DNA from 2 places in the Streptomyces sp. NPDC031225 genome. Region 2 is predicted to be linked to the other one. Evidence: riboswitches for the same ligand, from Rfam matches in the RefSeq annotation. Region 2 holds a riboswitch; the other holds the start of a gene.
The links. A riboswitch is a leader RNA that binds a small molecule or an ion and turns the genes downstream of it on or off. The one in region 2 is predicted to bind glycine.
Positions count from the first base shown of each region.

Region 1: it holds a riboswitch for glycine, as region 2 does, so the genes downstream of both, gcvP (aminomethyl-transferring glycine dehydrogenase) here and gcvT (glycine cleavage system aminomethyltransferase GcvT) in region 2, are expected to answer to the same signal.

Region 1 is NZ_JBVIHJ010000017.1:9,307-12,702, forward strand. Features, by position in the region: gene ACZ48Z_RS27015 (DNA polymerase IV) at 1-938, shown strand, start outside; gene ACZ48Z_RS27020 (PRC-barrel domain-containing protein) at 956-1,333, opposite strand; glycine riboswitch at 1,457-1,552, shown strand; glycine riboswitch at 1,553-1,667, shown strand; gene gcvP (aminomethyl-transferring glycine dehydrogenase) at 1,731-3,396, shown strand, end outside.
Region 2 is NZ_JBVIHJ010000010.1:216,284-219,679, reverse strand. Features, by position in the region: gene gcvH (glycine cleavage system protein GcvH) at 1-142, opposite strand, end outside; gene gcvT (glycine cleavage system aminomethyltransferase GcvT) at 321-1,439, opposite strand; glycine riboswitch at 1,492-1,594, opposite strand; glycine riboswitch at 1,595-1,692, opposite strand; gene ACZ48Z_RS19370 (AAA family ATPase) at 1,876-2,550, shown strand; gene ACZ48Z_RS19365 (enhanced serine sensitivity protein SseB) at 2,648-3,396, shown strand, end outside.

The sequences.
Region 1 (3,396 bases), on a different contig from region 2:
CCGCGTCCAAGATGCTCGCGAAGATCGCCTCCGAGCAGGCCAAGCCGGACGGGCTGGTGGTGATCGAACCGGGGACCGAGCGGGCGCTGCTGGGGCCGATGTCGGTGCGGACGCTGCCGGGGGTGGGGCCGGCCACGGGTGACCACCTGCGGCGGGCCGGTATCCATACGGTCGACGAGATCGTGGAGGCGGGGGAGGACGAGCTCGTACGGCTGCTGGGGAAGGCGCACGGGCACGGGCTGTACGCGATGGCGCTGGCCCGGGACGAGCGGGCCGTGGTGGCGGCGCGGGAGACGAAGTCGGTGTCGGTGGAGGACACGTACGACGTGGACATCCATGACCGGGTCCGGGTGGGGCTGGAGGTGCAGCGGCTGGCCGACCGGTGTGTGCGGCGACTGCGGGCGGCCGGGCTGTCGGGACGCACCATCGTGTTGAAGGTGCGGCGGTACGACTTCTCGACGCTGACGCGGTCCGAGACCCTGCGGGGGCCCACGGACGATCCCGCGGTGGTGCGGGAGGCCGCCCTGCGGTTGCTGGAGGGCGTGGACTCCACGGGGGGTGTGCGGCTGCTGGGGGTGGGGGTGAGCGGGCTGGCGGACTTCACGCAGGAGGACCTGTTCGCTCAGGCCATGGAGGAGCGCGGGGAGGACACCGTCGAGGAGGCGGCTGATGACACGCCTGCGGAGGAGCGGGAGGTGGCGGTCGGGCGGAGGTGGGTCGCCGGTCACGATGTGCGGCATGCCGAGTACGGGCACGGGTGGGTGCAGGGGAGCGGGCTGGGGAGGGTGACCGTGCGGTTCGAGACGCCGGATTCGGAGCCGGGGCGGGTGCGGACGTTCCGGGTCGAGGATCCTGCGTTGGAGCCGGCCGAGCCGTTGCCGTTGGTGGAGGCGGCGGGTCCGCACCGGATCACCCGTGACGGGTTGGTCGGCGGGTGAGCGGGCCGGAAGGTGCCTCAGGCGTCGGCTTCCTCCGTGCCCGCCAGCTTGCCGAAGTCCCGGTCCGGGAACGACGGCGGTGGGGCCGTGTCGAGGCCGTAGTGGTGGTAGAGCTGGAGTTCCTGCTCGGGGGAGAGGTGCCGGCCCACGCCGAAGTCGGGGGCTTCCTTGATGAGCCTGCGGTCGAAGGGGACGTGGAGTGTGCCTTCGATCACTTCGCTCGGTCCAAGGGGGACGAAGGCGTCCCGGGAGAAGAGGCCGGTGCGTATGGCCGCCCACTCGGGCACGCCGGTCGCGTCGTCCAGGTAGACCTCGTCAACACTGCCGATCTTGGTGCCGTTGCGGTCGAACGCCTTGCGGCCGATCAGGTTGCGCGGATCGATGTCGGTCTGCACGGGCCCTCCACTTGGTCGCACCTCATCCGAAGCGGTCGTAAGCACTACGAAAGAGCACATCGGGGTGTGCGGCCACTCGAAAGCTCGGGCGTTGACCTCGCTGGTAGTGTTGCAGGCGGCTGTCGACACCGTGCGGGAGAGTCCTCCAGACATCATCGGAGGCGCCGAAGGAGCAAATCCTCCCCGGAATCTCTCAGGCTCACGTACCGCACGGGCGAGGTCACTCTGGAAAGCAGGGCGGGTGTCGACGGCTTCCGCTCTCACCGACGGTGAAAGCCGACTGCTCTCGGGCGGTCTGGTGAAGCTCTCAGGTTGAGATGACAGAGGGGGAGGCCGTCGGGGTACCCGTGCCGGGGTGTACCCCTCGAAGGTCGCGTCAGACCAGGAGGCCTCCGCAATGACCGCCCATCGCATTCCGCTCTCCACGCTCGAGCAGGGAATCCCCTTCGAGCAGCGTCACATCGGCCCCGACCACGGGGCTCAGGCCAAGATGCTCGCCCAGGTCGGCTACGGCTCGCTGGACGAACTCACCGCCGCCGCGGTGCCGGATGTGATCAAGAACGCCGATGCCCTGGAGCTGCCCGGAGCGCGCACCGAAGCCGAGGTGCTGGCCGAACTGCGGTCGCTGGCCGACCGGAACCAGGTGCTCGACTCCATGATCGGGCTCGGGTACTACGGGACCTTCACGCCGCCCGTCATCCTGCGCAACGTCATGGAGAACCCGGCCTGGTACACGGCCTACACGCCCTATCAGCCGGAGATCTCGCAGGGGCGCCTCGAGGCCCTGCTCAACTTCCAGACCATGGTCGCCGACCTCACCGGGCTGCCGACCTCCGGTGCCTCGCTGCTCGACGAGGGGACCGCCGCGGCCGAGGCCCTGGCACTGTCCCGCCGGATGGGGAAGAACAAGAAGGGGATCTTCCTCGTCGACGCCGACGCGCTGCCGCAGACCATCGCCGTGATCCGGACCCGGGCGGAGCCGACCGGAGTCGAGGTCGTGGTCGCCGACCTCAGCGACGGAATCCCGGCCGAGCTCGCCGAGCGGGAGATCAACGGGGTGCTCCTCCAGTACCCCGGCGCCTCCGGGGCCGTACGCGACATCAAGGCGGTCGTCGACCAGGCCCATGAGCTCGGCGCGCTCGTGACCGTCGCCGCCGATCTGCTCGCGCTGACCCTGCTGCGGTCGCCGGGTGAGCTCGGGGCGGACATCGCGGTCGGGACCACACAGCGGTTCGGTGTGCCGATGGGGTTCGGCGGGCCGCACGCCGGATACATGGCCGTGCGGGAGAAGTTCGCGCGGAGCCTGCCCGGGCGGCTCGTGGGCGTGTCCGTGGACGCCGACGGGAACAAGGCCTACCGGCTCGCGCTGCAGACGCGTGAGCAGCACATCCGCCGGGAGAAGGCGACCAGCAACATCTGCACCGCCCAGGTGCTGCTCGCGGTGATGGCCGGGATGTACGCCGTCTACCACGGGCCCGAGGGACTCAGGGGGATCGCACGCCGGACGCACCGGTACGCGAACATCCTCGCCGCGGGTCTCACGGCCGGCGGGGTCGAGGTCGTGCACGGTTCCTATTTCGACACGCTCACCGTGCGGGTGCCCGCGAAGGCCGCCGAGGTCGTCTCCGCGGCACGGCAGAACGGCGTCAACCTCCACCTCGTCGACGCCGACCATGTCTCCATCGCCTGCGATGAGACCACATTGCGGGCCCAACTCGCCGCGGTGTGGGGTGCGTTCGGGGTCGAGGCCGACATCGAGGTGCTGGACGCGGCCACCGAGGAGGCGCTGCCGGACGCGCTGCTGCGCACCGATGACTTCCTCACCCATCCCGTCTTCCACCAGTACCGCTCCGAGACCGCGATGCTGCGCTACCTGCGCAGGCTGGCCGACCGCGACTACGCGCTCGACCGCGGCATGATCCCGTTGGGCTCCTGCACCATGAAGCTCAACGCGACCACCGAGATGGAACCGGTCACCTGGCCCGAGTTCGGCCAGCTGCACCCCTTCGCCCCCGCCGAGCAGGCACAGGGCTATCTGACGCTGATCCGGGAGCTGGAGGAGC
Region 2 (3,396 bases):
CGACCTCCGGGAGCTGAACGAAGACGACATCGCCGAGCGCGTTGGCCGCGTGCTCCGTGATGCCGACCGTCGAGACGCCGTCCTCGGCGCCCGACAGCCACTCGTGCTCCTTGCTGTAACGCAGCTGCTGGGGGTTGCTCATGGCCTGAATTCTCCTGTACGCGGGGGAGTGCTGGTGGATGGGGGTCCTGCGGAAGGCGTGCGTGAGCAGCGACTATGTGCTCAGCATCACCTACGGCGACCATGTCCGGCCGCCTGTTTCCGGGCGCCTGCTCAAGCCTTTGCTTCCGGCGCCTGCTTGCGACGCCTGCTTCCGGCGCTTACTTCTGACGCTTGTAGAACGGCAGCGCCACGACCTCGTACGCCTCGTGGCTGCCCCGGATGTCCACACCGACACCGGCCGTGCCCGGCGTCGCGTGCGCGGCGTCGACGTACGCGATGGCGATCGGCCTGCCCAGCGTGGGGGAGGGGGCGCCGGAGGTGACCTCGCCGATCACCTGGCCGCCCGCGACGACGGCGTACCCGGCACGCGGCACCCGACGGCCCTCGGCGACCAGGCCGACGAGGACGCGCGGGGGGTTCTCGGCGGCACGCGAGGCGGCCTTCCCAAGGGCCTCGCGCCCGACGAAGTCCCCCTCCTTCTCGAACTTCACGACCCGGCCGAGCCCGGCGTCGAAGGGGGTCAGCTCCCGCGAGAGCTCGTGCCCGTACAGCGGCATGCCCGCTTCCAGGCGCAGGGTGTCCCGGCAGGACAGTCCGCAGGGGACCAGGCCCACACCCTCGCCGGCCTTGGTCAGCGCCTGCCACAGCTCGACCGCGTGCTCCGGCTTCACGAACAGCTCGAAGCCGTCCTCGCCGGTGTACCCGGTGCGCGCGATCAGCGCGGGGACCCCGGCGACCGTGCCCGGCAGACCGGCGTAGTACTTCAGCCCGTCGAGGTCGGCGTCGGTCAGGGACGCGAGGATGCCCGGCGACTCCGGTCCCTGGACGGCGATCAGCGCGTACGCGTCCCGGTCGTCGCGCACCTCGGCGTCGAAGCCGGCCGCGCGCTCGGTCAGCGCGTCCAGGACGACCTGGGCGTTGGAGGCGTTGGCGACCACCATGAACTCGGTCTCGGCGAGCCGGTAGACGATCAGGTCGTCCAGGATGCCGCCGTCGGCCTGGCAGATCATGGTGTAGCGGGCCCGGCCGACACCGACGGACCCGATGTTGCCGACGAGGGCGAAGTCCAGAAGGGCGGCCGCGGCCGGCCCGCTCACGGTGATCTCCCCCATGTGGGATAGGTCGAAGAGCCCGGCCTTCGTGCGCACCGCGTTGTGTTCGTCGCGCTCGGAGCCGTACCGCAGGGGCATGTCCCAGCCGGCGAAGTCGGTCATCGTCGCGCCGAGCGAGCGATGCAGGGCATCGAGGGCGGTGTGACGGGGTTCAGAACTGCTCATCGGACGGTCGTCTCCAGGGATCCCAGGACATGGGTGTGACGGGCGAGGTGATTCCTCCCCATCTGTCATCGGAACCTGAGAGGTTCGCCATGAGGAACATGGCTTGCACCGTGGGTGGAGCCGCCTTCGAGTGGCGGCCCGCTTTTCAGATGTGCCTCGCCCGCGCGGTAACGGGGGCCTGAGAGATTCAAGGGAGGGACTTGCTCCTTCGGCGCCCGGGTACACGTACCCAGGACTCTCCCGCGCGGATTCAAGCGGCCGGTATGCAGTTGGCGCGGACATCATTGCACGCATCGCGGGCGGGCGGCAGGGCCGCACCCGGCCCCTCCCTTTGTAACTGGCTTGTGGCGGTACGCGTACAGAATCACGGGAGATCATCCATTACCTTCTCTTTACGCTCGGTGGGGAGGGGAGACCCTGACCCCGGAGGAGGACGATGACGGTGAACAGGACCACCGCGTACGCGACGACCACGGGCCTGGCGCTGCCCAAGCAGCCCGCTGCCCCGGCCGTCGAGGCCCGCGGCACGCGCCCGGCGCCGGTCGTCCGTGACCTGCGCGACCGCCTGGGACACAGCCCGCACGCCCTGCTCTTCGGCCCCGGGGACCTCGTCGTCATCACCGGCCTGCCCGGCAGCGGCAAGTCCACCCTGATGAAGCGTGCGGTCAGCGGGACACGCATCGACTCCCAGGACACCCGCGACCGCTGGGACGACCGGCTCTCCTCCTTCCTGCCGTACGCCGTCTACCGCCCCCTGGTCCGGCTCGCGCACTACGCCGGGCTGCGCCGCGCCCTGCGCTCCGGCGAGGGAGTCGTCGTGCACGACTGCGGGACGCAGACCTGGGTGCGCGGCTGGCTGGCCCGCGAGGCCCGCCGCCGGGGCGGCGCCCTGCACCTGCTGCTCCTCGACGTCACGGCGGACGCCGCGCTGGAGGGTCAGCGCGAACGCGGCCGGGGTGTCTCGCGGTACGCCTTCCTGCGCCACCGGGGCGCGGCCGCCCGTCTGATCCGTGCCGTGGAGCGGGGCGACCTGCCGCCGGGCTGCGCGTCGGCAGTGCTGGTCGACCGGGCGGCGGCGGACGTCCTGCGGCGGATCGGCTTCAGCGGCTGAAGTAGGAGAGAACCTTTTCCGGGCCGGTCCGGCTTCCGCCGTACCCGCTAGCCTTTCAGCCGTATCAGTACTGGGTTCACAGCAGGCGGTCAGACAGATGGATTTCCCGGCGGATCTCCCCGCGGACTTCTCGGAGTTCCCGGCACAGACGGCACACCCCCATCCGCACGGCGGATGGCCGGGCAACGAACTGGAGGAGGTGCTCTCCGCCTCCCTCGGCATGCCCTCGGCAGGTGCCCGGATCATCGAGGTGCTCGGCCGCAGCTTCGTCTGGATCCCCCTGCCGAACGGCGGGGGCCCGCACAGCGGCCCCCTCGACCTGCCCACTCTGGAGATCGGGGGCCAGGCGTTCGTCCCGGTCTTCAGCTCCGAGGAGCAGTTCCGCCAGGTCGTCGGCAGTCATCTGTCGTGCACCATCGCCCCTGCGGTCGAGTTCGCCCGTGGCCTGCCCCCGCACGTGGGCATCGCCGTGAACCCCGACGGCGTGGTCGGCGTCCCGCTTCCCCCGGCCGCCGTCGCCGACCTCTGCCGGGTGGGTCGCACCCCCCTCGACGGCCCCAACACCGGCGGGCGGGTCAAGCTCTACGAGCCGGACTGGCAGGACGACCCGGTCGACTTCCTCGCCACCGCCTCGGCGGAGTTCGCGGCGACCGGCGTGGTCCTGACGGCCCGCCGCTGCCTGGCGGCCATCGAGACGGCCGACCCGGTGATGTTCGTCGGCGTCGAACTCTCCCAGTGGGAAGGCGACCTGCGTACCCTGCCGATGGACGCCCTCGGCAGGGCCCTGCACCTGACCCCGGTCCGGTGGCCGGTCAACCTGGTCCTGCTGGACGTGGCGGACGACCC